3 regions of the Brevibacillus ruminantium genome follow, and region 1 is predicted to be linked to each of the others. Evidence: predicted binding sites of a transcription regulator. Region 1 holds the regulator's gene; each other region holds the start of a gene.
What was found. The regulator Rex, encoded in region 1, represses fermentation and respiration genes when NADH is low (regulators of the CRP and FNR family bind a similar motif). The targets are predictions, from matches to a motif close to TTGTGAAATATTTCACAA.
Positions count from the first base shown of each region.

Region 2: the regulator Rex is predicted to act here: its motif matches at 1,514-1,531, upstream of NDK47_RS02895 (cytochrome ubiquinol oxidase subunit I).
Region 3: the regulator Rex is predicted to act here: its motif matches at 8,527-8,544, upstream of NDK47_RS04875 (DUF1641 domain-containing protein).

Region 1 is NZ_CP098755.1:3,033,266-3,043,264, forward strand. Features, by position in the region: gene NDK47_RS14920 (amidohydrolase) at 305-1,606, opposite strand; gene NDK47_RS14925 (redox-sensing transcriptional repressor Rex) at 1,626-2,249, opposite strand; gene NDK47_RS14930 (ComEC/Rec2 family competence protein) at 2,267-3,166, opposite strand; gene dinG (ATP-dependent DNA helicase DinG) at 3,208-6,138, opposite strand; gene NDK47_RS14940 (tetratricopeptide repeat protein) at 6,229-7,782, opposite strand; gene panD (aspartate 1-decarboxylase) at 7,858-8,241, opposite strand; gene panC (pantoate--beta-alanine ligase) at 8,267-9,127, opposite strand; gene panB (3-methyl-2-oxobutanoate hydroxymethyltransferase) at 9,124-9,987, opposite strand.
Region 2 is NZ_CP098755.1:552,839-562,837, forward strand. Features, by position in the region: gene NDK47_RS02885 (homocysteine synthase) at 1-866, opposite strand, end outside; SAM riboswitch class I at 945-1,052, opposite strand; gene NDK47_RS02890 (hypothetical protein) at 1,208-1,378, shown strand; gene NDK47_RS02895 (cytochrome ubiquinol oxidase subunit I) at 1,572-2,885, shown strand; gene NDK47_RS02900 (cytochrome d ubiquinol oxidase subunit II) at 2,907-3,932, shown strand; gene NDK47_RS02905 (rhodanese-like domain-containing protein) at 4,000-4,317, shown strand; gene NDK47_RS02910 (SCO family protein) at 4,345-4,968, shown strand; gene NDK47_RS02915 (hypothetical protein) at 5,135-5,650, opposite strand; gene NDK47_RS02920 (hypothetical protein) at 5,978-6,418, opposite strand; gene rnjA (ribonuclease J1) at 6,876-8,528, shown strand; gene NDK47_RS02930 (bile acid:sodium symporter family protein) at 8,705-9,643, shown strand; gene NDK47_RS02935 (hypothetical protein) at 9,720-9,999, opposite strand, start outside.
Region 3 is NZ_CP098755.1:997,260-1,007,258, reverse strand. Features, by position in the region: gene NDK47_RS04905 (DUF4367 domain-containing protein) at 114-998, opposite strand; gene NDK47_RS04900 (RNA polymerase sigma factor) at 991-1,566, opposite strand; gene nhaC (Na+/H+ antiporter NhaC) at 1,854-3,296, opposite strand; gene NDK47_RS04890 (aspartate aminotransferase family protein) at 3,334-4,683, opposite strand; gene NDK47_RS04885 (sigma-54 interaction domain-containing protein) at 4,912-6,720, opposite strand; gene NDK47_RS04880 (NAD(P)/FAD-dependent oxidoreductase) at 6,844-8,025, opposite strand; gene NDK47_RS04875 (DUF1641 domain-containing protein) at 8,060-8,491, opposite strand; gene NDK47_RS04870 (radical SAM/SPASM domain-containing protein) at 8,634-9,509, opposite strand; gene NDK47_RS04865 (response regulator transcription factor) at 9,653-9,999, opposite strand, start outside.

The sequences.
Region 1 (9,999 bases):
GCTAAACATATGAGTGCAGCCCGAGGCCATACTACAGATACACCCCGAGGAGGTGAGCGCGTGAAGCTGTCTAACCAATCGACATCTCCTGACCTCTTAGGGTCGATGCTGCAGGATTATCGCGTCTCCTGGGCAGCATTATCGTCACCTCTAAGAGCATCGTCTCACTCATCCACACTGGAATTTCGACATACCTCCCTGATGGAAGTATGGCGAAAATAAGTCGGCATGGTGGTCAATCAAAATCCCTCTACCTACACCTACACAACCCTTTCTCCTGTCATGAATGGCAGGAGCCTTTTCCTTATCGCTTCAGCATCTGAAACATCCGATTGGCTTCGAAAATCACACGCTCTTCGTCAACAGTCAAAAGCTCACCTTTGCGCATGACGAACGTCCCTGCCACAATCGTATCAGTGACATCGCGGCCATTGGCAGCGTAAACCACATGCGATACAGGGTTATGAGCAGGATGAAAATGCGCTTGGCGGCTGTTTAACACGATCAGGTCAGCTTGTTTGCCCGTTTCGATGGAACCGAGTGCCTCCGGCTGGAACACACCGTCTGCACCATAGCGGGTAGCCATCCGCAGGGCTTCTTCTGCCGGAACGGCGACGGGATCATGGTTAACGCCTTTATGAAGAATGGCGGCCAGCTTCAATTCTTCAAAGAGATTCAAATTGTTGTTGCTGGCGCTGCTGTCCGTACCGAGCGATACGCGGATGCCTTTGGCAAGCATTTTTGGAACAGGAGCCACTCCACTGGCCAGCTTCAGGTTGCTGACGACATTATGGGATACCTTTACATGATAGTTTGCCAATACATCGATTTCTTCATCCGTGAGATGAACCGCATGGGCCAGCAATGTGGGACGGTTAAATACCCCCAGGTTTTCAAGGTGGGCTACAGGACGAACACCGTAATCCTGGACATTTTGCCCTACTTCCCACTCGGTCTCCGACATGTGTATATGAATAGGCAGGTCAAGCTCCTCTGCCTTTTCCACGATTTGGCTGATAAAGGATGGCGGGCAGGTATATGGAGCATGCGGAGCCATCATGACGGTGATCCGACCGTTCGCTTGGTTGTGCCAATCATGCGCAAAAGCAACGGCATCATGCAGTTTTGCCTGACGTTCCTCCTCTGAGCAAAGTCCAATCATGCCTCGGCAAAGACGGGCTCTCATCCCCGATGCATCTACCGCTTTTGCTACCTCATCCATATGGTCGTACATGTCGACAAAAGTGGTAGTTCCCGTCCGAATCATTTCGATCAGGGAAATGTATGTACCCCATTTCACATGCTCTGACGTGAACTGGGCTTCCAATGGCCACATTTTGTCCTCCAGCCATTGCTGCAACGGCAAATCATCAGCATAGCCACGGAGAAGCGACATCCCGACGTGACCATGTGTATTGATCAAGCCTGGAAGCAGGTAGTCTCCTTTCAGGTCGATCACTTCGTCGTATCCGGAAACATCCTCAGGCGTCGGCCCTACATAGGTAATGACACTGCCTTCATAGCCGACAGCACCGTCTTGGATCACTTCGTTTTGATCATTTGCTGTAATGACTGTTGCATGGGTGAGGATGGTTTTTTTCTGCATCGATTTCCACTCCGTTCTGTTATGTAAGATAATAAGCAAGGCTTTGCAAGCTCGACGTCACATCGGCGTAGTGAATCCGGACATCATGCTCTGTGCGAATCGTTGTTGGGGCAAAATTCAAAATCCCTTCAATCCCTGCTTCAATCAGGAGGTTGGCGACGGATTGCGCCGCCGCAGCCGGGACTGTGATAATGGCCAAACGTATGTTTTGCTGATTAACCGTCTGTTTCAATTCTTCCAGAGGCTGGATCTTGATGCCCGCTAGCATTTTTCCGCATTTCTCCGGGTCATTGTCAAAAATAGCGGCGATCCTCATGTAATCCTCAACATGTGCATTATAATTGCTTATTGCATGTCCGAGATGACCGGCACCAACCAGGGCTACACGAATTTCTTCACTCAACTTTAGGATCTGGCGTATTTTTTCCACCAGATAATTCACATCATACCCAATGCCTTTTTTCCCAAAATCACCGAAAGAAGACAGATCCTTTCTGATTTGTGCGGGATTTACATCCAGATTTTTTCCCATCTGCTGGGAGGACACCGTCGTCACGCCCACTTGCTGCAGATAGCTGAGATAGCGGAGATAAATCGGCAAGCGACGAACTACGGCTTCCGAAATCTTTTCACTTTTGGCCACGTACGGTCGATCCTCCTTTATTTTTTTCTTTTCAAGATGCGGTAATCCTTCCCGTTGGAGAGAATCGTTATGGTTCCGTCCTGACTTGTAATATAGGTTTCCGCCCAAGACTCGCCGAGACGCTCCAGAACCTCTTCCTGACCCTCCCTGATTTCAGATCTCGATTTGCCTGTCAAGATAACAGCAACCTGAGGGTCTACCCTGCTCAGGAAAGGCTGGGAGCTTGCCTGATTGCTTCCTTGGTCAGCCACCTTCAGCACTGCTGCTTTCAGGCGATCCTTCTGCTTTTGCAACAACTTTTCTTCCGCCTTTTCACTGATACTGCTGACAAATAAAAAAGGTAGCTCACCCTGTCGCAATTGAAAGACCAATGAATTGTCCTGAGGAGAGAGAAAAAGCGGTTCACCCGGATGAAGCACTTCCAGCACTACTTCTTCATCCAGCTTGATCTGCTCCCCCTCGACGACCGGAAGAAGCTTCTGATCCTTTTTGACGGGCGCGAATTTGCGGATTGGCAGTTCAATCAGAGCAGGCACCATGATTTTCTCTATGAGGAAACGTTCCGCCAAAAAAGCGAATCCGCCGATATGCTCGGGTAGATCATTGGTCAGCACGACATACTCCAGCCGCGTAATTTTCCGTTCGGTTAAAGCGTTGTACAATTGGGGCCAATCTTCGGCACTACCAGTGTCCACCAGCATGTGCTTGCCACCCGGCAATCGAATCAACGTAGCTTCCCCATGTGGCAATTCCAGATAAGAGATGACAAGTCCAACGAAGTTACGTTCATCTTCACTTGCGAACGGATCTTCAACCTTAACCGTTTGTTGCAAGTGGTCGTCGATCGAGCAGCCGGGTATCATGAGAAACATGACAGCGATGACCAACAGCCAAGCTCTTCCCGCTTTCCACAGCATTTATTTTATCACCTAGATCCCTGAGAGACTATTGCTTCATTTTATGAGTCAGGCAGGGATTGCATGCCCCCGAGAAACGGAACGATCATTTCCCGCAGAGTTAACCAAGAGCCCGTATGAACGTCAAATGGGGGCAGTGATTTTAAGAAGGAACGCCCGTAACGAGATTCGACAATACGCGTGTCAAGGACGATGACTACACCGCGATCATCCTGGTGACGAATCAGTCTGCCCACGCCTTGTTTGAACTGAATCACCGCCTGAGGAAGGGCGAGAGACATAAATGCATTTTTCCCGTGCTCCTTCAGTTCCTCTGCACGTGCTTGATACACGGGATGATTGGGCGGCGTAAACGGAAGGCGAACGATTACCAGACAGCTCAGTGCATCCCCGGGAATGTCGACCCCTTCCCAAAAGCTGCTGGTCCCGAGCAACACCGCATGTTCTAGCGATTGGAACATACGCACCAGCTTGGTCCGGTTATTGCTGTCGATGCCGTGGCCGAGAAGTGTAAACGGCTCATCGCTCAATTGCTCCTTCATCCCCTGATAAACCTGCCTAAGCATCGAGTACGACGTAAAGAGAATCATCGTTCTTCCTCCTGCTGCCCGTACCGTGTCGATACATCCCTGGATGACGGCATGGAGATATTCTTGCTCACTTTCCTTACCCAGAGTCGGAAGACCCGAGGGAATCAACAGAAGCCCCTGCTTTTCGTAATCAAACACCGAAGGCAACTGAAGTGTTTGGACACGATCCTCCGGGAGCCGATCCAGCCCCATTCGCTCCATGATGTAGGTGAAGCTGTCTTTCACCGTCAGTGTAGCAGAAGTAAGCACGACACTTTTCTTCTCTTCAAACAGCGGTTCAGCCAGGTTTTGGGCAACGTGAAGAGGAGCCGCATAAAAAAAGACCTGTTTTTTCGGTGTTCTGGATTCAATCTCCATCCAGCACATATACTCATCAGTTGGCTCCAGCAAAAAGAAGTGCAGCATTTCCATCGCCGTTTGCCATTCGTTCAACAAACCGCTGACATCCGTAAACAGACTGCTTACTTCATAGGGGACCTTTTCTCCTGGCGGTGTGGATCTTACAAGCATATCCAAGCCGGCTCCATAGAGCGACATATGTTCAATCAGCTTCTGGGCCGTTTTGCGTATCTTCTCGTGCTTGCCGGAAAAATGACTGATGCGGTAACGGACAGTATCTCTTCCTGTATCGGAGGTTTCTTCTCCGCGATCAGACGCCCATTGGTAAAGAAGCTGCGTTAACTGCATCGCTGGATCCTTCAGCTTCACATACTCATGACTCATCTTTTCCAGGTTGGAGGCAAAAGACGCTTCACTACTACCCGACTCTTGCTGCATCCAACTGTGCAGCGCATGGGCAAATCGCTCCACATAGCTGCCGGCTTCGGGATTGGCCCGATCGAGCAAAAACAGGAGCCCGGCAGTCGAAAACTGCTTGCCCATGTGATGAGTAGCCGCATTTTCCAGATGGTGGGCCTCATCGATGATCACGACGTCGTGGGCGGGAAGGATACGATGTTCCGCTTGTAAATCGGTCACCAGAAGCGCATGGTTGACGATCAGCAAATCAGCCGTGCCCGCTCTCTCCCTGGCTTGAAAATAAAAACAGCGACTAAACCACGGACATTTCCGATGCAAGCACGAATCCGTATCACTTTTTACTTGCTGCCAATAAAGCTGCCCTGCTGAAGGCATGCTTAACTCTTCTACATCGCCCGTCTCCGTCTGGGTCAGCCAGGTCACCATCTGCCCTTTGACCATCAACAGCTCCTGACTGCTTCCTTCCGTTGGCTCCTCCAGCGTCTGTTCAAATTTTCTCAGGCAGAGGTAATTCCCCCTCCCTTTTAGTGTCGCGGCGCGAAAGGAGAAAGGCAAAGACTGTTTCAGCGCGGGAATTTCCTTATGAAACAACTGCTCTTGCAATTGAATCGTATTGGTGCTGATGATGACGGGCTCACCCTGTTGCTTGGCCCAAAGAATCGCCGGAAGCAAATACCCCAGTGATTTCCCTGTTCCGGTCCCTGCTTCAACCAGGAGATGCCTGCTTGTCGCCATCGTTTGATAGACAGCCCGCATCATGGACTCCTGCGCTTCTCTCCGTTGATAGCCCGGCAGATTTTGGGCAATAGCAGCCCTCTCGGCAATCATTTGCTCTATCATGTCGTCAAATGGGAGGAGATTCGGCCCCCCTCTTTTCAAGGAAGCTTTGAGACGCTCTGGCTTTTTGCGCAGAGCCAACTGCCTGTACACATCCCATTTTTCGGCACCGGACTGGGTTTGCGGTTGTTCCTCGGCGCTCTCTGGCGCCATTTTTGCAGCAAACTCGTCCAAAGAGGCTAATTTTTGCAGCTCCATAAAGCGGAGGAGCTCTGATAAATCAGATCGAAAGGAAGAAACCAGCATCTGCAGCCGCTGGATTGTGACCATCGGAAGCTCCTCCAAAATGTGGAGCAAATGCAAAAAGAGCTGGGCGGTTGCGATCGCATCACTGTCTGCCTGGTGTGGACGATCATGCTCGATTTGCAGGTCGTCTGCCAACTCTCCGAGCCGGTAGCTGCCTTGCATCGGCAGGAGAAAACGGGACAGCTCCACGGTGTCCAATACATATCCGTCAAACGTATAATAGCCCTGGCTTAGCAGGGCATCTTGCAAGAATTGCAAATCAAAGCTGGCATTATGCGCGACGAATGTGCGTCCCTCAAGCATCGGCAGGAATTTCGGCAGGATATCCTCCAATGTCGGGGCATCTGCAACCATCTCGTCGGTTATGCCGGTCAATTGTTGAATAAATGGGGGGATAGCCTGGCCCGGATTGATCAGGGTGGAAAAAGATCCGGTAACAACTCCCTCATCGATGGTGACAGCACCAATCTGGATGATACTGTCTCCCTGTCTCGGGTGGCTCCCCGTGGTTTCGAAGTCTACTACGATGAAACGATTCAATCTCTGGTCACCTCGTACGTTCGCGGCCTTTCAGAATATCCGCTCCCCTACATTTCGGCAAAGACCGGGAAATTTCCTGCTCTCAACTGCTCACGTGTGGAAGAGTTCACTTTCCGAGAGCGGTTCTCCCAGCTTGTTCGCACACATTTGCAGATAAAACGGTATTTCCCGGAAGTGATCGCTATGTGGCAGCACTCTGCGGAAATACTGTTCTGCCAACCGCCAATTTTCTTCTGCCATCGAAATTCGTCCCAGGTGATAACAGCCAAGCGATCGGACAAAGGTGTCCGCGTCCTCGATAAACGGCTTTGCCAGCTTCTTGGCCGCCTGGATTTCGCCCATCCACTCGTAAGCCGTGATCATGCCGGATTGTGCCAGTCTGTGGTCCCGTTCCCTTAACAAGATGGCGCGAAATACAGCGAATGCCTCGTCCACCTTTCCGTCAAAAAGGAGCATCCAGCCGTAGCTAAATTGGAAATCAAGCTGATTCGGCGCGAGACTGATCGCTTTCTTCATCAAGGTGAGCGCACGTCTGGTACCGGCAATCAGCCAAGTGTTCCAGGCTAAACCATGCCACGTCCAGCCTTCCTTTGGAAGACGGTCGGTCAAAAAGTGATAGCATACCTGAGCACGGTGATAGTTCCCCAATGATTCATACAAAGACGCCATTTCTCGAAGGGTTTCACTGTCCAGGTTGCGATTGGGCAAACTGAGTCCCGCAGGTGCCTCGCGTTCTGCTGAAGAGTCACGCGACTGCAACGCTCTTAGTGCGCGGAGCCACAGCATTTGGGCTTCCCAGTCCTGGTCAGACTCATCCAGCACTTTTTCTACGGCATCGAGCGCCTCGTGTACATCCCCATCATTCAGATAGCATAGAGCCAGATTAAACCAGGCATCACGGTGTTTAGGCAGGACTGCTACGGCTTCTTTGAATGCCTGGGCAGCCTCCAGCCATTGGCTTTCCTCAGCGAGGATGCAACCGATGGCATTGTAGCTGATCGCAGTGATGGAAGGCGAGCTCGCCGATCTGCTCAACAACCGAAACTCGCGCATAGCCCCTTCCTTTTCCCCGCAAAACAGCAGGCTGTATCCGTAGTACAAACGGCCGCTTTCCCAGTCTGGCGACGCTTGAACTAGCTCCTGAAAACAGGTTTTGGCATCCTGATACATGCGGAGATGGTAAAAGCCTTCTCCCTTCCTGAACATATGTTCGTATTCACGATGCAATTCAAGCTGCGAGTCCTTTTTCATGGTCGCCGCCGTCCCTGTGGTGGCGGTTGCCTGTCCCCCCGTTGAAGCCTCGCCGGCAAGAGCTGCTTCCGGTTCTTTGTAGGCAGTTGCTGTCTCTTCCTGCTGAGTTGTGGGTACTTTGGGTTCCGTGTCTTTCATGTCCTGGTAGACGAATTCTTGCAGGTTGTCCGCTTGTGGTTCTTCCTGGCCTTCCATCTTTTTGATCTGACGAATCGCATACGACAGTTTTTCCTCGAATTGCAGCCACAAGTCTACGAGCCGATCACTCACTTTCCGCAGTTGGAAAAGCTGATCGGCTAGCTGGAGCTTTTCATGCTCAGATGCGTCCGGCCATTGTCTTTCAATCGTTTCTGCTTTTACTTGCAACGTGTGAAACCAATCTTCCAGCTTCAAAAAAAGCCACCCCCTGTGAGGCGTGTGTAGTCTCATTGTCTCACAAGGGGTGTGCCTCTATGCAGTTCGCTTCAATTACAAAACAGTTGCATGAATTTCTTCGGTCAAAAGCTGTGCGATCTGATTATGTTCGTCCATGATCGCTACACGGGGCTTGTGACGGCGCGCCTCTTCGTCACTCATCAATGCATAGGAAATGATGATCACGATATCTCCTGGCTGCACCAGTCGGGCTGCGGCCCCATTGAGACAAATAACGCCACTTCCTGGCTCTCCTTCAATCACATAAGTTTCCAGCCGGGCCCCATTATTATTGTTGACGATCTGTACTTTTTCATTGGGTAAAATATCGAGAGCCTCCATGAGATTCTTGTCAATGGTGATGCTCCCGACATAATTCAAATTGGCTTCTGTGACAGTAGCCCGGTGAATTTTTGCTTTCATCATCGTACGCAGCACGATGGAATCCCCCTTTTTCTTTGACTCATAGCGTGGTGATGAGGTTGTCAATCAGCCTGGTACGGCCAAAGCGTACAGCCAGAGCGATCACAAGTTTTTGACCGGACGACACTGAATCCAGCGGGGTCAGATCAGGATATGTTAGTATCTCAATATAATCAATATCAGCCAGCGGCTCCTGCTGGATCATTTGCACCATCTCAGCGCGTATCTCCGCTGGTAATTTGCCATCGCCGAGCAGCTCCTTCGCACGTCTGAGACTGCGGTGCAGGACGGTCGCCTGTTTCCGTTCTTCGGGAGCGAGGTATACATTTCGGGAACTCATGGCTAACCCGTCCGATTCTCGTACAATCGGGCAAGGAATGATTTCTACTGGCACCGAAAGATCACGCACCATTTGCTCAATCACTGCTACCTGCTGCGCATCCTTTTGGCCAAAAAAGGCAAAATCGGGCTGAACGATTTGAAACAGCTTCATAACGACGGTCGCAACGCCATCAAAATGACCGGGACGTGAGCGTCCGCACAGCGGTTCCGAAACACCGGATACCGTGATATTCGTTTTTACCGCAGTGGGATACATTTCTTCCACGCTAGGGGTAAACAGCAAGTCCACACCGGCCGTGGCTGCCATCCTGCTGTCCCGCTCCAAATCCCGCGGATAGCGCTCAAAATCCTCGTTTGGACCAAATTGCAGCGGGTTGACAAAAATGCTCATGACGATCAGGTCGCAGGTCTGTTTTGCCTGCTCAACCAAACTCAGATGCCCCTCATGCAGGTAGCCCATGGTAGGAACAAACCCGATCCGCTTACCTTGGATTCGCGCTGCTTTCAATTCGCGGCGAAGTTCCCCGATCGTTTCTACTTGCTGCAGTGTTTTCATCATGATGGTTGTTCTCCTCCCCCGTACAACTGGGAAATGACCTCTTCTTTAGCATGAAAAACGTGTTCCGGTCCAGGAAAACGGCGCTCTTTCACATCTGAAACATAGGTGCTGATCGCGTCTTTTATGGAGCCGCCAATATCTGTATAGCGTTTCACAAATTTTGGCTGTATCGAAGAAGCATAGCCGACCAGATCGTGGAATACCAAAACTTGTCCATCACAGGCAGGTCCTGCGCCGATCCCGATCACGGGAATGTCCAGACGCGACGAGATGAGAGCTGCCACCTCCTCGGGAACGCATTCCAGCACCAGCGAGAAAATCCCTGCCTCCTGTAGTACCTCTGCCTCTTCCATCAATCGACGCGCCGCTTCAACATCGCGGCCTTGCACTTTGAAACCGCCCAGTTGATGAACAGCCTGCGGAGTCAAGCCGATATGACCCATGACGGGGATACCTGCCTGCACACAGCGTGTGACAAGAGGGGCCAGTTCTTTGCCGCCCTCCATCTTGACTGCTTTCGCCAGCCCTTCTTGCAGGAGTCGGCCAGCGTTTTTCACGCCTTCCTCCACTGTTCCGTGATAGCTGAGAAAAGGGAGATCAGTTACCACAAAGGTTCTGTTGGCTGCCCTCGTAACGGCCTTGGAATGGTGCAGCATATCCGCCATCGTGACAGGCAAGGTCGAGTCATACCCAAGTACAACCATACCCAGTGAATCTCCCACGAGGATCATGTCGGCCCCTGCTTCCTCGGCAAGCTTGGCTGAAGGATAATCATAGGCTGTAATCATGGCGATAGGTTCGCCCGCATGTTTTTTTGCGCGCAGATCCGCTGTCGTGATCGGCGCCAGGTTGTTTGCCATCTCTCTCCCACC
Region 2 (9,999 bases), 2.5 Mb from region 1:
TCCAGCCCCTGCAAGAACAAGAAGGAGTTGAACGGAGCAACTGCCGCCCCGATATCCCGCTGAAGCTGCACACGCGCCTTGATGATGTAGGCCAGCGGGCCGACTGCTTCCGTAAAGACAACGCCGTGATAGCTCGGGTCTGGCGTAGTCAGTCCGGGGAATTTGCCGTTGTTCCAGTCAAATTTGCCGGAGTCGACGATAATGCCGCCAATTGCCGTGCCATGGCCGCCGATAAATTTGGTGGTGGAGTGAACTACGATGTCAGCGCCATGCTCAAAGGGACGGCAGAGCAGAGGGGTAGCGAACGTATTGTCGACGATCAGCGGAATGCCATTTTCATGAGCGATAGCCGCAATCGCTTCCAGATCAACCACATCAATTCGCGGATTCCCGATGGTTTCCGTGAACACCGCTTTTGTTTTGTCATTGATCGCAGCGCGGAAATTCTCTGGATTGGAGGGATCGACGAAATGAACCTTGATGCCCAGTTTCCCCAGCGTATGAGCAAATAGATTATAAGTGCCGCCATACAAATGGCTGGAAGAAACGATCTCGTCTCCGGCACCCGCAATGTTCAGGATCGAGAAAGTGATGGCCGCCTGGCCCGATGAAGTTGCCAGGGCTCCGACACCGCCCTCAAGCTGCGCGACGCGCTGTTCAAACACATCCTGTGTCGGGTTCATGATGCGGGAGTAGATATTGCCCAGCTCTTTGAGGGCAAACAGGTTGGCAGCATGCTCCGTATCGCGGAACACATAAGAGGTGGTTTGGTAGATGGGGACGGCTCGGGAACCCGTCACAGGGTCAACATACTGTCCTCCGTGCAGGGCAATGGTTTCCGGCTTCCACTGTTTTTGTTCTGACATGGCTATCTCTTCCTCTCATCCATTTTATAAAAAAACAAAGCCTTCTCCTGAGAGGGAAGGCTTCGGTCATACCGCGCGGTTTCATCTCTCAGAATCAATGATTCTGCAGGATTTGGCACCAAGCGTATCAAAAACGCAGGTTGCCGGGTTTCATTGGGCCTGTCCCTCCACCACTCTTGATGAAATGTTTGAAATTTTCGTATAGCGTTTCTTATCTGCTATTATAATAGGACGATCGCCCGAGGTCAATCAAATTTCCGACTAAGCTGAGGGGAATTTCAGTGATTTTCTGTCTGTGCGTTTTCTACAGGCGCATTGTTTATGAAAGGAAGAGATCGCTTATGGAAAATGAGTGTTTTGTGGGATGGGGCACCTTGGCCTTGATTAACGCAGGCTTGGCCCAAGGGAAGAACCGCAGCGGGCTGAATTGGTTTTTTCTGTCGCTGTTTCTCGGACCGATCGCTACGCTGATCATCGTCGTCTGGGACAAACTTCCGGAAGCAAAAGAATAGAGGATAAGGGCTTACGGAAACTGCCCGGTAGGAACTTCTGCCTTATTTCCGTAACCAATTTGACCTGATTCCGTAACCAATTCGTCCTTCGTTGTTCACAGCCAGCAGCCGGAATCAGCCATATAATAAAAGTGATTGTGATCACATTCACATAAGCACTGTGAGAAGGTTGTTTTCGGGAGGGGAGACAACGATGGAACTGGATAATACCATGCTTGCACGCATTTTGACGTCGCTGACGCTGGGATTTCACATCATCTTCGCGGCATTGGGCGTCGGTATTCCGATTATCATTTCGATTGCCGAGTGGCTGGGAATCCGCAAAAAGGACCCGATGTATACACTGATGGCCCGCCGCTGGGTAAAAGGCTTTACCGTTACCGTTGCGGTCGGTGTCGTGACCGGTACATGTATCGGTCTGCAGCTCAGCTTACTGTGGCCAAGCTTTATGAAGGTAGCCGGTGAGGCCATTGCCCTGCCTCTGTTTTTGGAGACGTTTGCTTTTTTCTTTGAAGCGATTTTCCTGGGGATCTATCTCTATACCTGGGATCGGTTTAAAAATCCGTATATTCACTGGCTGTTCTCGATACCGGTTGTCATCGGTTCGACGGCTTCTGCTTTCTTCATTATGACGGTGAACGCTTTTATGAATGCGCCTCAGGGCTTTACCCTGGTAGACGGCTCGATTGTCGACGTTCAACCGTTGGCAGCGATGTTCAATCCGGCGACGCCGACCAAAGCGGGCCACATGATTTTGTCCTCGTATGCGACCTCGGCCTTTGTCCTTGCGGCGATTGCAGCGTGGAAGCTGCTCCGGGGAAACGGGCACGAATACCATCGCAAGGCGCTGAATTTTACCGTGGCACTGGCCCTGCTGTTTTCCTTTGGAACCGCGCTGTACGGCGATTTTGCGGGGAAGTATCTGGCCAAATACCAACCGGCCAAGCTGGCCGCAGCCGAGTGGCATTTTGAGACAAAGCCGCAGTCTCCTTTGATTCTGGGCGGAGTTCTCGACCCCGAGACCATGGAAGTGAGAAACGCCCTGAAGCTTCCCTATGCACTCAGTATCCTGGCGACCGGTTCACCTAACGGGGAAGTGATGGGACTGGACCAAATCCCTCGGGAGCTTTGGCCGCCGCTGTTTATTCACTATCTTTTTGACGGCATGGTCGCCATCGGCATGTACATGCTGGTTGTCCCGATTCTGTACTTTATCTGGCGCCGCTGGAAAAAAGGGCAGGTGCCGCGAGCGATTCTGCATGCGATCTTCTGGGGCGCTCCGCTGGCGATCCTGGCGATCGAGCTGGGCTGGATTTTCAGTGAGATCGGACGGCAGCCATGGATTCTCGTCGGCTACATGAAGACGCAGCACGCGGCGACGACAGCAGACAACGTCGGCGAAATGCTCGTGATGTTCAGCCTTCTGTACGCGTTCCTGGCGATCGTCAGCTCGATTGTGCTGAAGCGGATGTTCAAAAACAAGCCAGTTGAGCTGGAACTGAAGTAACAGGAGAGGAGGGGCTTTGACATGTCTATGGAAACATTGGCGATCACGGTGCTGTGGATTTTCCTGTACGGCTACATCATCGTCGCTTCGATTGACTTTGGTGCCGGGTTCTTCTCGTTTTTCAGCAAAATCACGAAGCGCGACCATATTGTCAACGGGATCATCGAGCGGTATCTGTCGCCTGTCTGGGAAGTGACCAACGTCTTTTTGATCTTCTTCATGGTCGGCCTGATCGGGTTTTTCCCGGATACGGCGTACTACTACGGTACCGCACTGTTGGTTCCTGGGAGCATCTTTCTCGTTCTGCAGTCGCTACGGGGCTCGTTTTACGCGTTTGCCCACTACGGCGCGCGCAACAGTACGGCGTACCTCTTTGTCTACGGGGTGACGGGTCTGTTTATCCCGGCCTCTTTGTCCACCATCCTGACGATTTCGGAGGGCGGATATATCGAGCAGACGGCTGGCGGTGAAGTGATCTTGAACATGGGCAAGCTGTTGACCAGCTCCTATTCGTGGTCCGTGGTGGCGCTCGCCCTGGTCAGCGTGCTGTACATCAGCGCCAGCTTCCTGACCTTTTATGCAGACCGGGCGCAAGATACAGCGGCAGTCAAGCTGCTTCGCTCTTTCGCGATCGGCTGGAGCCTGCCGACGATCTTTGCCAGCTTCCTGGTGTTTCTCTCGATTCACCGGCACAACCCCGAGCACTTTGACAAAATGATGGATGTGAGCTGGCTGTTTCTGCTCTCCTTTGCCAGCTTCTGCGGTGCCTTGGCCCTGCAACTGAAAAGGCGCAATTACGGCTGGGCGTTCGTCCTGGTCATGCTGCAATTTGCCTTTGCCTTCTTTGGCTACGGCATCGCTCATCTGCCGTACCTGCTTTACCCGTATGTCACGATTACGGACAGCATCAACAGTCCGGCCATGGGGCAGGCGCTGGTGATTGGCTTGATCGCAGGACTATTCCTGCTGATTCCGTCGCTCATTCTGCTCTTGAAGCTGTTCCTCTTTGACGCCAAATACGTGCAGGGTCGTCCGATTCAAAAATAGGCCGTGCCTATGGTATGATGGGAGACAGTGAAATCGAGAGTATACTCGAATACAGGAGGCATTTGAGATGAGCGAGCAAGACGTAAAGGAAATGACCCCGCAGGAACTGATGGAGAAGCTGGCAGCGGGAGAGAAACTGCAAGTGGTAGATGTGCGCGAAGTGGAGGAGTGGAATTCCGGCCATATCAAAGAGGCCCAGCTGATTCCGCTCGGCTTTTTGCCGCATCGTGTCGATGAGCTGGATAAGGATGTGCCGATTGTGCTGGTTTGCCGGAGCGGTGCACGCAGCCACAACGCGACGGCGTACTTGACCCATCTGGGCTTTGACGCGACCAACATGGTAGGCGGCATGCTCGCCTGGCCGGGAGAAAAAGAAGTGGAGTAAGAAAGAGCAAACAGGGAGAGGATTGTCTTGAGCGAAATAAGCCGAGAGCAGGTCTCGTTTTGGAAGCGGCACTGGTTTACGGTTGCGGCTGGAGTGTTGGCCCTGCTGGTCGTGGGTGTCTTTGGCTACCAGTATATGCAAAAAAGCCAGATTCCCGTTTTAAAACAGACGAATGACTTTACCTTGGACAGCATCGACGGTTCCAAATACACCATGTTTGAGCATAATGGAAAGGTGCGGCTGGTGGAGTTTATGTTTACCCACTGCCCGGACATTTGCCCGGCGACCACCTTTAACATGTCCAAGCTGCAAGAGAAATTGAAGGAAAAGGGGACTTTTGGCAACAAAGTCGAGTTTGTGACCATCACGTTTGACCCCGAACGCGATACGGTCGACGTTCTGCAAAAATACGCGGAGCAATTCAACGTAGATTTCAGCGGCTGGCATTTCCTTCGGGGAGAAGAGGCTGACATCGAAAAGGTGACAAAGGATTACGGCATGGCTGTACTGAAACAGCCGGACGGCTCCTTTGCACATACGGCTCGCATCTTCCTCATCGACAAAGAGGGAAAAATGCGCCGCGCTTACGGTATGGCGTCGGATATGGATCAGGATCTGATCTTGCAAGAGATGAGCCAGTTGGCGAAGTAGGCCAAGTAGACAGGGGCAACTCGTTAGCTGATAGAGGGAAGAAACGTGGAATGTGGTCGGATGTGTTCGGCCCGGAAAAAAACACTCCGCTGATGGAAGTGTGTGCGTGCTTAGGGGCTGCTCACACCTTTGTCAGCGGAGTGTTGTATGTTTGGGCATGTATTCTCTATTTGCGGTTATGAACCGGAGGGCTGTATTTCTTTCTCCAGGAGTCGCTTTCTTTTATATACTCCTCGCCACGGGAGCCATTACTGCCGTCCAGGTAATAAGGTCCTCCGTACAACGGTTCCTCTGTTATGGGGAAGGAGGTTCCACCAATCACTTTGTTTCCGGACATGAAGAGAAAAACGCTGACACCTTTGGGGTGATACTGTTCAAGTCGCTTCTCCAGCGGATGGTTCGTTACTTCAAACCAGTATACCTGTATCTTCTTCCCAATGTACTCATCGGGTGAAAAAGGCTGTACAAACCAGAATGCCATCTCGTCTTCGACCAGCAGCTCATTCGTTAGAGTATAGCTTTTATACAAACCAAGAGCAGCTTTCATTTGATACCCTTTCTCTTGTAAAAACGATGTGGCGCTCCCGATTTGCTCGTTCCTTTGGATGACGTATGTGTTTACTTGATCGGTCAGGACAACTTGTGGAGCGAGAGTCAGAACGAGAGCGAGAAGGATGTTCATATCGAGACCTCCTTTATTTGTTATGGGGAGTGAAGCCTAAAGGTGAGTAATTTTAAGAGGTAGTGCAAATCCATGTGGCTACCTTTTTTTGTATATTATGGTTAGAAGCAATGCCACAATGATAACGAGATTAATCTCAATAAAAAAAGGTTCAGCAATTACGAATAAAGGAAACTCAAACAAAATGGTAAGAACCAAAATCGGAAAGAATTTTGACAATCTGCTCTCCTCCTGCACAGAAAACTCCAAAACACCGCTCACAACTGGTCAAGGTTTTTCCCAATCAAAAAGAGCCGGTCAACGATGCGACCAGGCTCACAATTTCACCTATTCCCCGCGCTTCTTTTTCTTCCACTCCAGCTTTTCGACCCTGTCTACATGCCAGTCCCCATTCTCCTTTTTGAGGACGTGGACATAGGAGATGCCCTCCTGGGTATTTTCCAGCACGTAGCCTTCGTCTGCATCATCATTGAGGTAGAGAGAGGTAATCACACTGTCCTTTTGTTTGGAGGCGACGACGGAGCGGACGGCATCCTCGTAATCTTCGTCCTTGTCGTTGCCCATGATGGTCCGGACAGGGATCGATTTGTAGTTCAGGAAGTTGGGGCTGATGGGGCGGTTCTCTTTTTTGCTTTTGTCATAGGCAAATCTTTCGATCGGCAATTCTCCGGTGAAGTCGTCTTCTGCAGCACGGGTTGTCGAGTAATTCCAGCCGAGTGTCGCGGCGACCAGCAGGGCACAAGTGCCCACAGTAGCCAATTTTTTCATTACGCTACCACCTGCTTCTTAACCGGTATTTTTGGTCTTGCTTTTGGACGGCCCAATCAGACGAGCACTTCGCTCAGTATAACACAAAATGCATGGTTTGTAAATTTGTCCCAATTGTGATTCTAGCCAATTTTTGCTCTGCGGCAACGCTTCCTTTCAAATTTTCTTTTATTCCTCCTGCTAGCTGTTAAACAATGAATCACGGCTCAATCAAGCAGCCAGATAGGCGAGCAATAAAACTCCCGGGCATAGCATGTATGGCAAAAGGCTTTTGTGGCAATAGTATGTAGCTATTCCGCAGATCATGCGTGTACGAGAAAAAGGGGGAGGTCTTCCCCGCCTGCAATTTTGGCAAGACTGGATGAAAAGAACGCCCCGCGTTGTGATACAATAAGAGTGGCATGCATTGGTTCGGGTTTCCAACAAAACATGCACGTTGAGGTAGGAGGAAAGCAGATTGAGTGACGTGAAGATTTTCGCGATGGGCGGTCTCGGCGAAATCGGGAAAAATATGTACTGTGTCGAGTACGAAGACGAGATCGTGATTATCGACTGCGGGGTGAAATTCCCTGAAAACGAGATGTTCGGGATTGATTTGGTCATCCCCGACGTTTCTTATCTGGTGAACAACCAGCATAAGATCAAGGCGCTTTTGTTGACACACGGCCATGAGGATCACATTGGCGCCATCCCGTACGTGTTGAAGCAAATCAAGGTGCCGATTTACGGTGGACGCCTGACCCTGGGCTTGGTCAAGGCAAAGCTGGAAGAGCACCGGATGCAAAATGACGTGACCCTGATTCCCATTTCGGAGGATACGGAAATTCCGTTTGAGAAACTGAAGGCGACGTTTTTCCGGACCAATCACAGCATCCCGGACTCATTCGGGGTTGTGATCGATACACCGGAGGGAATGGTCATTCACACAGGGGACTTTAAATTTGACATGACCCCGGTCGGAAAGACTACAGAGTACGGCAAAATCGCCCGGATCGGAAGCTCTGGAGATGTGCTCGCGCTTCTTTCCGACAGTACAAACAGCGAGCGCTACGGGTTTACGATGTCGGAGCGGACTGTCGGCGAAGGCATTCTGGACGTCGTCCAAAAAGCGCGGGGACGCATTATCCTGGCTACTTTTGCGTCCAACGTACACCGCTTGCAGCAGGTCGTGGATGCCGCAGCCGAGTGCAACCGCAAAGTAGCGGTCATCGGCCGCAGCATGGAAAAGGTCTTTCTCATCGGCCAAGAGCTGGGGTATATCACGATGCCCGAGGGCATGCTGATCGACATCAAGCATATCGACAACTACGCGGACAACCAGGTGCTGATTATCTGCACAGGCAGCCAGGGTGAGCCGATGGCCGCACTGACCAGAATCGCTTCCGGTTCCCATCGGAGTGTGACGATCTACCCGGAAGACACAGTGATTATCTCGGCATCGCCGATTCCGGGGAACACGGTCAATGTCAGCCGCACGATTGACAAACTGTATCGCGCCGGTGCCAATGTCGTGCTCAGCTCCGTCTTTGACATCCACGCCTCCGGTCACGGCAGCAGTGAAGAGCTGAAGCTGATGCTAAACTTCATCCGGCCGAAGTACTTCATCCCGATTCACGGGGAGTATCGGATGCTGAAGACACACTCCAAGCTGGCACAGCAGGTTGGGATTGACGAGAGCAACATCTACATCATGGACAACGGGGAAGTTCTCAACTGCAGCCGCGAAAAAGCCTGGCTCAGCAAGGTTCCGGCAGGTATCGTCCTGATTGATGGCAGCGGTGTGGGCGATGTGGGCAATATCGTGCTCAGAGACCGCAAACATCTGGCGGAGGATGGCCTGATGGTGGTCGTGGTCAGCCTGGACATGAAAAACTTCAAAATCCTCACGGGACCTGACATCGTCAGCCGAGGTTTCGTCTACGTGCGCGGGTCGGAGTCACTGATCCAGGAGGCAACCGTACTGGTGCGCCAGCGACTGCAGGAGGCGCTGGACAAAAAGATCAAGGAATGGTCCGAGCTGAAGTCGCAGATAAATGAAGTGATCAAGCCGTTCATTTATGAAAAAACGGGACGAAATCCGATGATCTTGACAATCCTGATGGAAGTTTAGGCAGCGTGAACATGTAAGTAAAAAGGTCATTGTCATTTGTGAGCAAATGATAGTGGCCTTTTGTGTGTATGGACCGACGATTTTACATCATTCGACAATTTACACTGGATATTCTGAATTCGGTGAATTATAATGATAGTTAATTTTTTAAATATATATAAATAGGAGTGTTTAGAGTGAAAACGCTGGAGAAAGTTAGTGATTTTGTCGGCAAGACGTTTGCCATCTGGGTTCTGCTATTTGCTTGCCTGGCATTTTTCTCACCGGATACGTTTAAATGGATCGGCAAATACATCACGCCTTTGCTCGGTATCATCATGTTCGGGATGGGGCTGACCGTATCACCGTCCGACTTTCGGGAGGTATTCCGCCGTCCCAAGGATGTCGCGATTGGGGTGCTCGGCCAATTTCTGATCATGCCGCTGCTGGCTTTTGGTTTGGCGAAAGGACTGCAGCTTCCGCCTGAAATCGCCGTTGGTGTCATCCTGGTCGGATGCTGCCCGGGCGGTACCGCATCCAACGTCATGACTTTCCTGGCCAAAGGGGACGTCCCGTTGTCTGTGTCGATTACGTCGGTTACCACCTTGCTGGCGCCGATCGTCACACCTGCACTGATTCTGCTGTTTGCCAGCCAATGGGTGCCGGTGGATGCAATGGCGCTGCTCTGGTCCATTCTGCAAATTGTGATCATTCCGATTGTTCTCGGTTTTATAGTGAAAACGTTGTTTAAAAAGCCAGCGGAAGCAGGGGCGAAAGCTCTCCCGCTGATCTCCACCTTTGCGATCGTGGCGATCGTGGCAGCCGTAGTAGCAGGCAGCCAGCAAAAAATCGCGACCACAGGACTTGCCATTTTTGCGGTTGTGATCCTGCACAACGGTTTGGGGCTTTTGCTTGGCTACTTCTTTGGCAAACTGTTCGGCATGGATCGGGCGAAACAAAAAGCAATTTCCATCGAAGTCGGCATGCAGAACTCCGGGTTGGGCGTAGCGATTGCAACGGCTCACTTCTCACCGCTGTCCGCAGTTCCCAGCGCGATTTTCAGCGTCTGGCACAATATCTCCGGCCCAATCGTGGCGACGATCTTCAGCCGGATGAAAAACGACAAAGAATCATAAGCTGCACAAAAAAACACCCATTGCGGGTGTTTTTTATTTTGCCGAGGAAAGCGGGCGAAAAAACACGATGAGCACCCTAGAATTCAATGTGAATGGTCCGGATGGGGCCGTCACTACTCTTCCAGGTCAAAATGTCCTCATAGGCAGAGGTCGCCACATCGGGTATGCTCACTTCCAGCGTAACTTCGTCTTTCCATGAAAGGTGTACAACGGGCCAGCGAAATTGGCTGTCAAACAGGTCGACATCGTCCGAAGACTCACGGTTTTCTTTTCTCGCAACGGAAGACAGATCAGCGCTGTCTAAAACCAGAAGGGAATGCCGGATTACCTGTTCGCCTTCGTTTCGGCCAAATTGG
Region 3 (9,999 bases), 2.0 Mb from region 1:
GTACCTATCATAAACGAGATATGAATTTTTTGCATCTATCGAAAACAGAAAGGGGACTGCCCCAACGTCATTTTTATCATCGTTGGAACAACCCCTTTTTTCTACGTGCCTCGTTATTCTATTGACTTGGCGATTTTCATCGCTTCCTCTTTTCCAATGCCTTTGCAAACCAGCGTATAGCTGACACCGTCCTTCTCCCACATCAAGGTACCGGATTCCATCCAGGCTCCTTTGACACCGTTGATTTCCACAGTCTCGACGGGATCAGAGGTTGCCAACCCGAATGCGGTTTCTTCATTCATTATTCTTTGGAAAAGTACGATCTCTCTTTTTGAACCGTCGTTAAAATACAAGTTCATATATTCATCTGCGCCTTCAAATCCCTTTGCCTGCGTGAAAGCATATCCGGCCGGCAGGTATGCGGGGCCTTTCAGCTTGAATCCCACATGATTCTGGGCTTCTGCCAGGCTGGCGTAGCTGATGTAGCTGATGTCGGTTTCGACCTGCCCTGTTTTATCCACGGTTGATATTTTCACATTCTCTGCATGATCTGCAGTGGGTTGAGCGGTGTCTGATTCTTCTGTCGGGTCTACTTGCATGACACTGGAGTATCCCAGTTGTACGATTTTTGATATGGAAAGGGATGCGTTGTAAGCCAGTGCCCGCAGAGGCTCTGAGAACATTGAGGCTCCCAGAATCGCTACGATCGCTACCGCTGCGACCTTACCCGCAACAAAACGACTTCCAAAGATTTTTCTCATCAACATATCCTCCCTGGCAGATTGGTCGGTATTGCTTTGCGGACGGAATCCCGCTTTGTCCCTGATTCTCTCCCGTGTTTCTTTATCCAAAGGAATATCTATCTCGCGCAAAGCAGAACAGAGTTCCATGATCTCGTCATACTCTGGCGATGTATCCTGACTTTTTTGCAGCTGTTTCCCCTGTATAATCTGGTCCACGTCCTGCAGAAAACGCTGCTTCGGATGATCCTTATTCATGGTTTCCTCCCCTTTCTTTCAAGATTTTGCGCAGCTGTCGCAGTGAGCGATAAAGAATGACACCGACATTGCTCTCTGACAGTCCTACTATCTCGGCGATCTCATTGTTTTTTAGCTCCCCGACAAATTTGAGGGAAAGGATTCTTCGCTCGCGTTCTTTTAGTGAATAGATGGCTTCGATCAGCTCTGATTCTTCGGCTTTTTTCGAGACAGCCTCTTCTGGGGCGATATACGAGGACACCATTTCTTTTATGCTCTCAAGCGGAGACCACTGCCAGCGCCTTTGCCTGCGGTAGAAGTCATTCACGGTATGGTGGGCAATCGAGAAAAGCCATACCTCGAAGGGGGCGCGTTCGGGACGGAACGTATGAATCTTCTGCATGACTTTTTCAAAAACCTGACTGGTCAGTTCTTCGGCTTCGCTCGAATTTGAAATCCGGTAACGCATATATTGATAGATGCGCTGGTGATAGCAGTCAAAAACCTCATGAAAAAACTTCGCGTCCGTCTGCGTTTCATGTTGAAAGAACATCACACTGTTTGCCAGTGACATTGTTTTCTTTTCCATTTTCACCCTCTTGCCTTTCGTTTACGTTCTTAGCTAAGAGACTCTATACGTACATACGCCTGGACCTGCGTTCCATTACATGTGAGCTGGAAAACATCTTGAAACAGCTGTCAGCTTTGCTCTAGATAAGTTTCGCTCAATGTGGCCGCAGTGGGAAGAAAGGTTAACATCCAAGAGGTGGATAACGCTTATCATGGGACAAAAAAGAGCTGTCCCCCGGTCATCGCAGACCTGTGGAACAGCCTCTCCCATTTGTGAAATATCAAACTCCGCACTCGTCCGCAGCCTTAGACCGATTCCATCTTCACTTCCGGGCCGAGCGACTCGCTGCGTGCCCGCTCCGTTTTGTCTACATACGCGATTTTCCAGCCAAAATGGCCATAAATAATCGCAATGATCGGACTGAGGAAGCAGAAAAAGGCAAAAGGAGCATACGTCAGGGAGTGAACCCCAAGCGTTGCAAACATAAACGCTCCGCAGGTATTCCAGGGAATCAACGGAGACGTAACAGAGCCTCCATCCTCTACCGTACGCGAGAGATTTTTCATGTGCAAGCCTCGCTTTTTATATTCAGAGGCATACATCCGCGCCGGAAAAATCATCGCCAGATAAGCATCGCAGGCGAGAATATTAGTGATGACGCTGGTGCCTACCGTCGTAGTAATCAGATGGCCTGTCGTTTTGACCAGCTTCAGGATCGAATTGACGAGACTTTCCAGGATTCGGGTCGTCTCCAGGATGCCCCCGTAGGTCATCGCGATCATAATCAGCGCAATGGTCCAGAACATCGATTCGATCCCGCCGTTGTTCAGCAGGCTGTCGATCACCTCGATCCCCGTGTCTGCGGTATGACCGTAATACAAGGTGTTCAAGGCCTGCTTCAGCGGGATGCCCTGCACCACAATGCCGCAGATGGTGCCCAGTACCGATCCGATCATCAAGCCGGGAATCGCCGGCATTTTAAAGACCAGCATGATAATGACACAAAGGGGGACCAGCAAAATCCACGGCGTGATGACAAAAAGCTCGCGAAGCTGTCCTTGCAAAACGGCCACTTGATCGATGCTTCCCGGTGATTGGGTGAGATTGAAGCCGATAATGGTATACAAGATCAGGGCAATGCCAATCGCGGGTACGGTCGTATACATCAAATGCTTGATATGCTCAAACAGATCCACACCCGTCACACCGGAAGCCAGATTGGTCATCTCCGACAGAGGGGATACCTTGTCGCCAAAATAACAGCCAGACACGACAGCCCCTGCTGCCAGCGCTGTGTTAATGCCAAATCCCTCGGCCATGCCCATAATCGCAATCCCGATCGTCCCGGCTGAGGTCCAGGCATTGCCGGAAGCGACCGATACCAGCATGCAGATGGCGCAAGCCGCCACCAGAAAATAGGTAGGCGAGAGAATTTCGAGGCCGTAGTAGATCATGGTCGGTACGATCCCGCCCGCGGTCCACGAGCCGATCAAGGCACCGATCACCATCAGGATGACAATGGCCTGCAGCGGCAATGTAATCGTTTTCAAAAATCCTTTTTCAATGTCCTTCCAGGAATATCCCAGGCACAGCCCGACGATGGTGGCGACGATGGCACTGGCCAAAAGCGGGATATGCGGGTCAAGCTCCAGCGCGAAGATTCCGATGAGCAGGGACAGGATCATAAAGAGAATCGGAATCAGAGCAACCCACACAGAAGGTATTTTCTTCCCTTCGGCAACTTCCATCTGATCATCTCCCTTCGGATGATAAGTGGTATCGGCTTTATTCGAGCAAAGATTCTACACTTTGCCGGAACACTTCCGTATGGTAATCCACATCCTCCACCGCTGTCTGCGAGGAGATGAGGGCCATGTTGTGAAACGGCGTCATCAGAATTCCGCGGTTCAACGCATACAGATGCATGTAGCGATCCAGCTCAAAGTCGACAGCGGCAGCAGCTTCTCCGCCATTGCGCGGCGGTGTTTCGCGGAACCAGTACTCGGTTCGGCAGCCGAGCCGCTTCACAATCCAGGGCAGTCGCTTTTCCTCAATAACCGATTCCACCCCTTCCGCAAACCGTTTGGCAAGGGCGATGTTGCGCTCAAAGGCCTCTTCTGTCAGCACATTTTCCAATGTCGCTCTCATGGCCGCCATGGAAAGGGCATTGCCCGCCAGTGTGCCACCGATGCCGCCTGTATCCGAATCCTCCAGCGAGATCAGCCCGCGCATTCTTTTTGCCACCTCTTCACTGAAGCCGTACACCGCCGTGGGGATTCCTCCGCCGATCGCCTTGCCCACTGTCAGCATATCCGGCTTCAGGCCATACGCGCCGGTGTAGCCCCCCGGTCCGGCACACATCGTATGTGTTTCATCATAGATCAGCAAGGTGCCTGTGCGGCGGGTCATTTCCCGCAATGCTTCCAGATACCCCGGCTCCGGGTGAATTATGCCGATGTTGGTCATCGCCGGCTCGGCCAGTACACACGCAACATCTCCAGGAGCGAGTGCTTTTTCCAGGGCCTCGATATCGTTAAATTCGATCACCTTGGTTGTCTGCGTCGGGTCTACCTGGGGACCGATATTGCCGCTGCGGCTTTCGGCCACACCGTCTTTCAAGGTGATAAAGGCTTCATCCACGGTGCCATGATAGCTGTAATTAAAGACCAGCACGTATTTGCGCTTGGTGATGTGACGGGCGAGCCTCAGCGAAAAGCGGTTGGCGTCTGTGGCAGAGATCGCCACCTGCCAATAGGGCAGTCCGAAGCGCTTGGTCAATGCCTCCCCGACCCAGATCGCATCCTCGGTAGGCAGCATAAAGGTGACGCCGTTTTTGATCCGCTCTACAATCGCTGGAACAGCACCCTCCGGTGCATGGCCGGTCATCGATCCGGTATCTCCCAGACAGAAATCGATAAACCGGTTTCCGTCCACGTCTGTAAAATAAGCGCCTTCTCCCCTATCCACAAAGATCGGATAGCTGCCTGCCCACTTCACCATCCAGTTCATCGGGACCCCATCGATGAAGTTGGCTTTGGCCCGTTCAAACAGAGCTTTGGAGCGCGGGTGTTTTTCTTCAAACAGCTTCAGTTCTTTTTCCAGTTTTTCCTTCACGCGCGGTCGGTCAATAACCATCTAACGTTCCCCCGTTCAGCAGAATTTTGATGTTCTCCCTCCTTCTCATGAGCAAAAATGATGCCAACGAAGCCAAAATAGCAAAATCCTTGGCGTTAGAGGGACTTGTCCAAGCTGTGCACTTTCACGTTTGTCATTTTTGACAAATGGCGAAGGTTCATCGATCTGCTGAAACGGGAGACCGCAGGAATAAAGGCGGGGGATTAATATTTTGTTAATTTTGAATATTCATTTATCATTTTTGACAAATGGAGCAGGCGGCTTTTCATGGATACCCAACTCGCGGATTCTGCGATACAGCGTCGATTCGCTGATGCCGAGGCGGCGTGCAATCCGTATTTTGCTTTCCACGCTGGACCCCATCTCTCTTAAGTACCTCTCGATAATCTGCTTTTCAAAAACGTTGAGCTGGGTTTTCAGCGTTGCATTGGTGAGCTTCTGCCGATGCAGCTTCAAGATGCGTTCCGGGATGCTCCCTGGCGTGATGGCCGACTCCGTTTCCATGTTGACGGCGTACTCGACGGCATTCTCCAGCTCTCTGATATTTCCTGGCCAGTGGTAATTCAGAAGCAGCTCCATGGTTTCTTGTTCAAACCCGCGAATCTCTTTTCCGATCAACCGCCGATACTTCTCCAGCGCATGATGGAGCAGCAGCGGAATATCTTCTTTTCGCTCAAACAGCGACGGAATCCGAATCGGGATCACACTCAGGCGAAAATACAAATCCTCTCGGAACTCGCCTTCCTGCATCATCTTTTCCAGATTTCGGCTCGTCGCAGCGATCACTCTCACATCAACCGGGATCACCCGTGTTCCGCCAACCCGTTCAATTTCGCGGTGCTGCAGCACATGCAGCAGCTTTACCTGCAGATGGAGCGGCATATCTCCGATCTCATCGAGGAAGATCGTCCCTTCCTGTGCAAGCTCAAATTTGCCCACTTTTCCCGACTTGCTGGCTCCCGTAAACGCACCAGCTTCATACCCGAACAGTTCACTTTCCAGCAGCGTATCGGGAATCGCGCCGCAATTCACCGTGATCAACGGCTTGTGTTTTCGCGGACTGGTAAAATGGATCGCTTTTGCGAGCAGACCTTTCCCGGTGCCGCTTTCCCCGGTGATCAGGATGGTGGAATTGCTTTGGGAAACCTTTTCGGCGTATACCTTTACCTCCTGAATCTGCTCGCTGCGGCCGATGATCTCCTGCAGGGAGGAATGCTCCTCTTTTTCCGTAATCTCGTAGACCAACTTGCGCACATCGGCCGCATCGCGAAAGGAAATGACCGCTCCCACCACCTGACTGTCCGGCGGGAGCTGGTGACTTAAGATGGGCGTGACCGTGGTGAAAAAATGCATTGCCGAAGCTGCATGGGAGTGCCCCCGGTACATCTCCTCCCGATCCTTATACCCCACTCCCGTGGAGATCACCTCCATGACCGGAGAGTCCGGCCAGATGGAGATTAACCGCAGTCCGAGAAGACGGGTTCTTCCCAGCCCGATCAGCTTTTCAGCCGTTTCATTGCAAAGGGTGATAAAGCCCTGCCGATCCACTGCAATAATGCCGTGATGAATGGTTTCAATAATACTTTTCAATTCATTGGACATCTTCGTTTCCGAGACTTTGCTGGAGAGCAGATATGCCATTCTGCGCAGAAAAATCATCAGCTCCCGCTGACTCTCCAGCAGCAGGACCCTTTGCGCTTCCGTAAACGCGACCAGCCCGATCAAGCCGATAATGCGGTTTCCGGACGTAATCGGGCAGCACACCTCGGCCAGCTCATTTTCACAGGCGTGATAGAACTCGTCATGCCGGGCATCCTCTACCACGTACTCTTCGCCTGTTTTCAGGATATGGCTGTAAATGTAGCCGGAATCAATATTCCCTTCCTCTTCCCTTTGGCCAATCTTCTCCGTATACCGCCCCGTCCCGGCAACGATCATCAGTTGATCGTCGATGATCTCCACCTCAATGCCAATCGCCGCCGTGATCGCTTCCGCAATATCCTGCGCCGTATTTTTGATTTCCCATAAACTGGACATCTGGCATCTTCCCTTCCAGATTATACTAACCCTATGATACACTTACCCGGCCAGAAAAAAATAGAGAGCCAACAGAATGTTGGACTCTCCTTCGAGATCGCAAATCTATGCTTTTGCATCAAACTAGTGAATCAAGGAGAACAAGCCGTTGATGTGAGTCAGGTATCGCACATGGCTTGCTTCTTTCATCAGTGAGGCAGGAAGCCCTTTGATGCGGGTTTGACTCGCGCCAAGTGTTGCAATCGCATCTTTTCTTCCCAAGCTGGCCAGAGTTCCGGAAAACACAGGGTTAAATTCTTGCATGGCGGAGCCTTTCAGGCTGGCAAAAATGTTGTAGCCAATCGCCTCTCCCATTTGCCAGGCCAGCTGGGCCGTCGGCGGGTATGGACGCTCTGAATCTTTGGGGAAGACAACGGCGCTGTCGCCTGCCAGGAAGATATCAGGGTGAGAAGTAGATTGCAGGAACTCGTTGACAGTTGCGCGTCCACGGTTCACTTCGATGCCGGAAGCCGCGACAAGCGGATTGCCCTGTACGCCGCCGGTCCAGACAAGCGTGCTGGTTTCAATGGTTTGACCGTCCTTCAGATGAACGGTTTTTCCATTTACCTCGGTAATTGCGACACCCGTCAGGAACTGCACACCGCGTTTTGCCAGGCTGGTTCTCGCCCGCTCTACATGGTCAGGAGCAAAGCCTGCCAGGATATTCGGTCCCGCCTCAACGGTGTAGAGGGAGATTTCCTGGAAGTCCACTCCTTTGCTGCGGCACAACTCCGGAAGCATGTCCGCAAATTCGCCAACCAGCTCAATACCAGTCAAACCGCCGCCGCCGACCACAATGGTGGCATCCGCTTTATCCCTGGTCTTGCTGTACGCTTCGATGCGCTCTTCGACGTGCGCCCGAATCTTGTTGGCATCCTGTACGGATTTCAGTGTAAAGCTGTTCTCTTGCAGCCCCGGAATACCAAAGAAGGCGGTTTCACTGCCCAGTGCGATGACCAGCACATCGTAGGAATAGGAGTGGCCGCTGGTCAATGTGACGCGCTTTTCCTCAGGCAGAATGGATTCAACCGTATCGATGCGCAGATCGATTTCTTTTCCTTTAAACAGCTTCTCCAGAGAGAGCGCCACGTTGTTTTCCTTCAGGTTGCCGACAGCCAAACGGTGCAGCTCGGTAATGATTTGGTGAGTAGGATAACGATTGACAACGGTGATGGTTGCTTCCTCGGGCGTCATGTATTTTCTGGCTGTCAAGGCGCTGAGCAATCCACCGTAGCCGCCGCCCAAGATTAGAATATGTTTTGACATAGAAATCCTCCGTCCTTCTTTCTGCGTTCGTTCTCTATTCTGGTTTGCGCGCAGCTTGGCGCTCGCCCAATACATCCAGGAATGCCTGTGCAAAACGGAGTGTTTTTTGCACTTGTGGATCTTTCAGCATTTTCAGAATGCCGAACAACCCGATCGTTGCGGTTTCTTCCTGGGAACGCTCGTTGGCCTCCATTGCTGCCGAAGCGATGCCCATTGCTTTTTCTTGAATCGGCTTCACAAACTCTTGGACGCCGCCTTTGAGATCTTCCACAAATACCTGATCATTCGCCAAACCATTTACCACATCATACGTTTTGGTAAGCATGGTCACCATTTCCGCCAGCTTCGGCAAGTTGTCAACCAGAATGGTGAGCGACTCTTGTACTTCGGGCTTCATCAGCTGGTCCAGCACATCCAGCGATTCACGTGTGACTGACTCCTTCGTAACTACCGCTTGTTCAGACATGACGTAACTCCTTTGCGTTGTAATAAAGATCATGTTTGTACCAAATTTCACAAAGAAAGAAGCACGACTGTGCTTCTACCCTCTTTCATTAGTCATTATACCTCGAAACCGGAAAAAAGGGCGGAAAAACAAATTTTCCCTGCTAGGCTCCGAATCTTTGACGATAGCCGCATTTCCGGCATAACTCTTCGACCGCTTCCCTTCTGGAAAACCCGTCTACCAGATTATTCGCCCGCTCTCCCTCTACGATGTCGGTAAAACCGGTGCGGTGAATGTTGCCCAGATTGATCACACCTTCTCCATCCAGACAGCAGGGCACAACGGTTCCGTCTACGAGAATCGCCGCTTGTGTACGCAGCGCATGACAAAAGCCCTTGCCATCATCTTCGGGAGCATCCAAACTGGGCCATTGGAATTCGTGATCCTGATTCAGATAGATACGGTCGGCAATTTTGACCCCGCCACCCGGGACTACCTTTTCCTCAATGCGATAATCCAGCTGAAACTCTTTCTCCAGCATCTCCAGTGTCTCCCGGTTCCGTCTCTTTTCACTGCTTGAGATTTCATGCTTCTGCAAATTCCACAGCCGAAACGAGACGATGATTCCCTGCGCGGCGGCCTCCCGGACAAAGGACAGGATGCTGGAGACGTATCCCTCGCGATCCGTAGAGCCTTCGTGTCCGTCAAAGCTGTGCAAAGAAAAGTTCATCTGGCGCAGCGCCGGCTTTCCCAGCAGCTTGTGCCGGTTCTTGTTGATCAGCGTTCCGTTAGTCGTGATGTTGACTTTGAAGCCTTTTTCATGCGCCATGTCCAGCAGCTCGTCGATCTTGGGATGAAGCAGCGGCTCTCCTTTGACATGCAGGTAAATGTATTTGGTATGCGGCCTGATCTGATCCAGCGTGTACGCGAACGTATCTGGCTTGATGAAGTTGGCTTTTCTTGCGGTCTGCGGGCAAAAGCTGCAGGCCAGGTTACAGACGCTCGTAATTTCGATATAGACTTTTTTAAAGGTTTTCAAGATTGATTCTCCATTCTCCCTACACTGGCAAAACTACTGACTAGCAGACTTTCCAACGCACCCACATTATCCCTAGGAACATGAAAAAACTCAAGCGCTATTTTCCGCTTGAGTTTGGCGATCTCGCTTTTAAAGCCCGCTTTTTATTTAAACCAGCCCTGTTCCTTAAAGCGCATGATCGCTTCGATTCGGTTGCTCACACCCAGCTTGTCGAGAATCGTGGAGATGTAGTTGCGGACGGTTCCTGTTGTGATAAAGAGCTGACTGGCGATCTCCTTGGTATTTTTGCCGTCGGCGATCAGCAGCAGCACTTCCTTTTCCCGCACGGTCAGCGGATTCTCCTGACCATACGCCTCATCGACCAGCTCGGATGCGTAGATTCGGCGTCCCGCCATAATGCTGCGGATGGAGCTGGCCAGCTCTTCGCTGGGACTGTCTTTCAAAAGGTAGCCGTGAGCGCCGGCTTTCAGCGCGCGTTCGAAATAGCCCG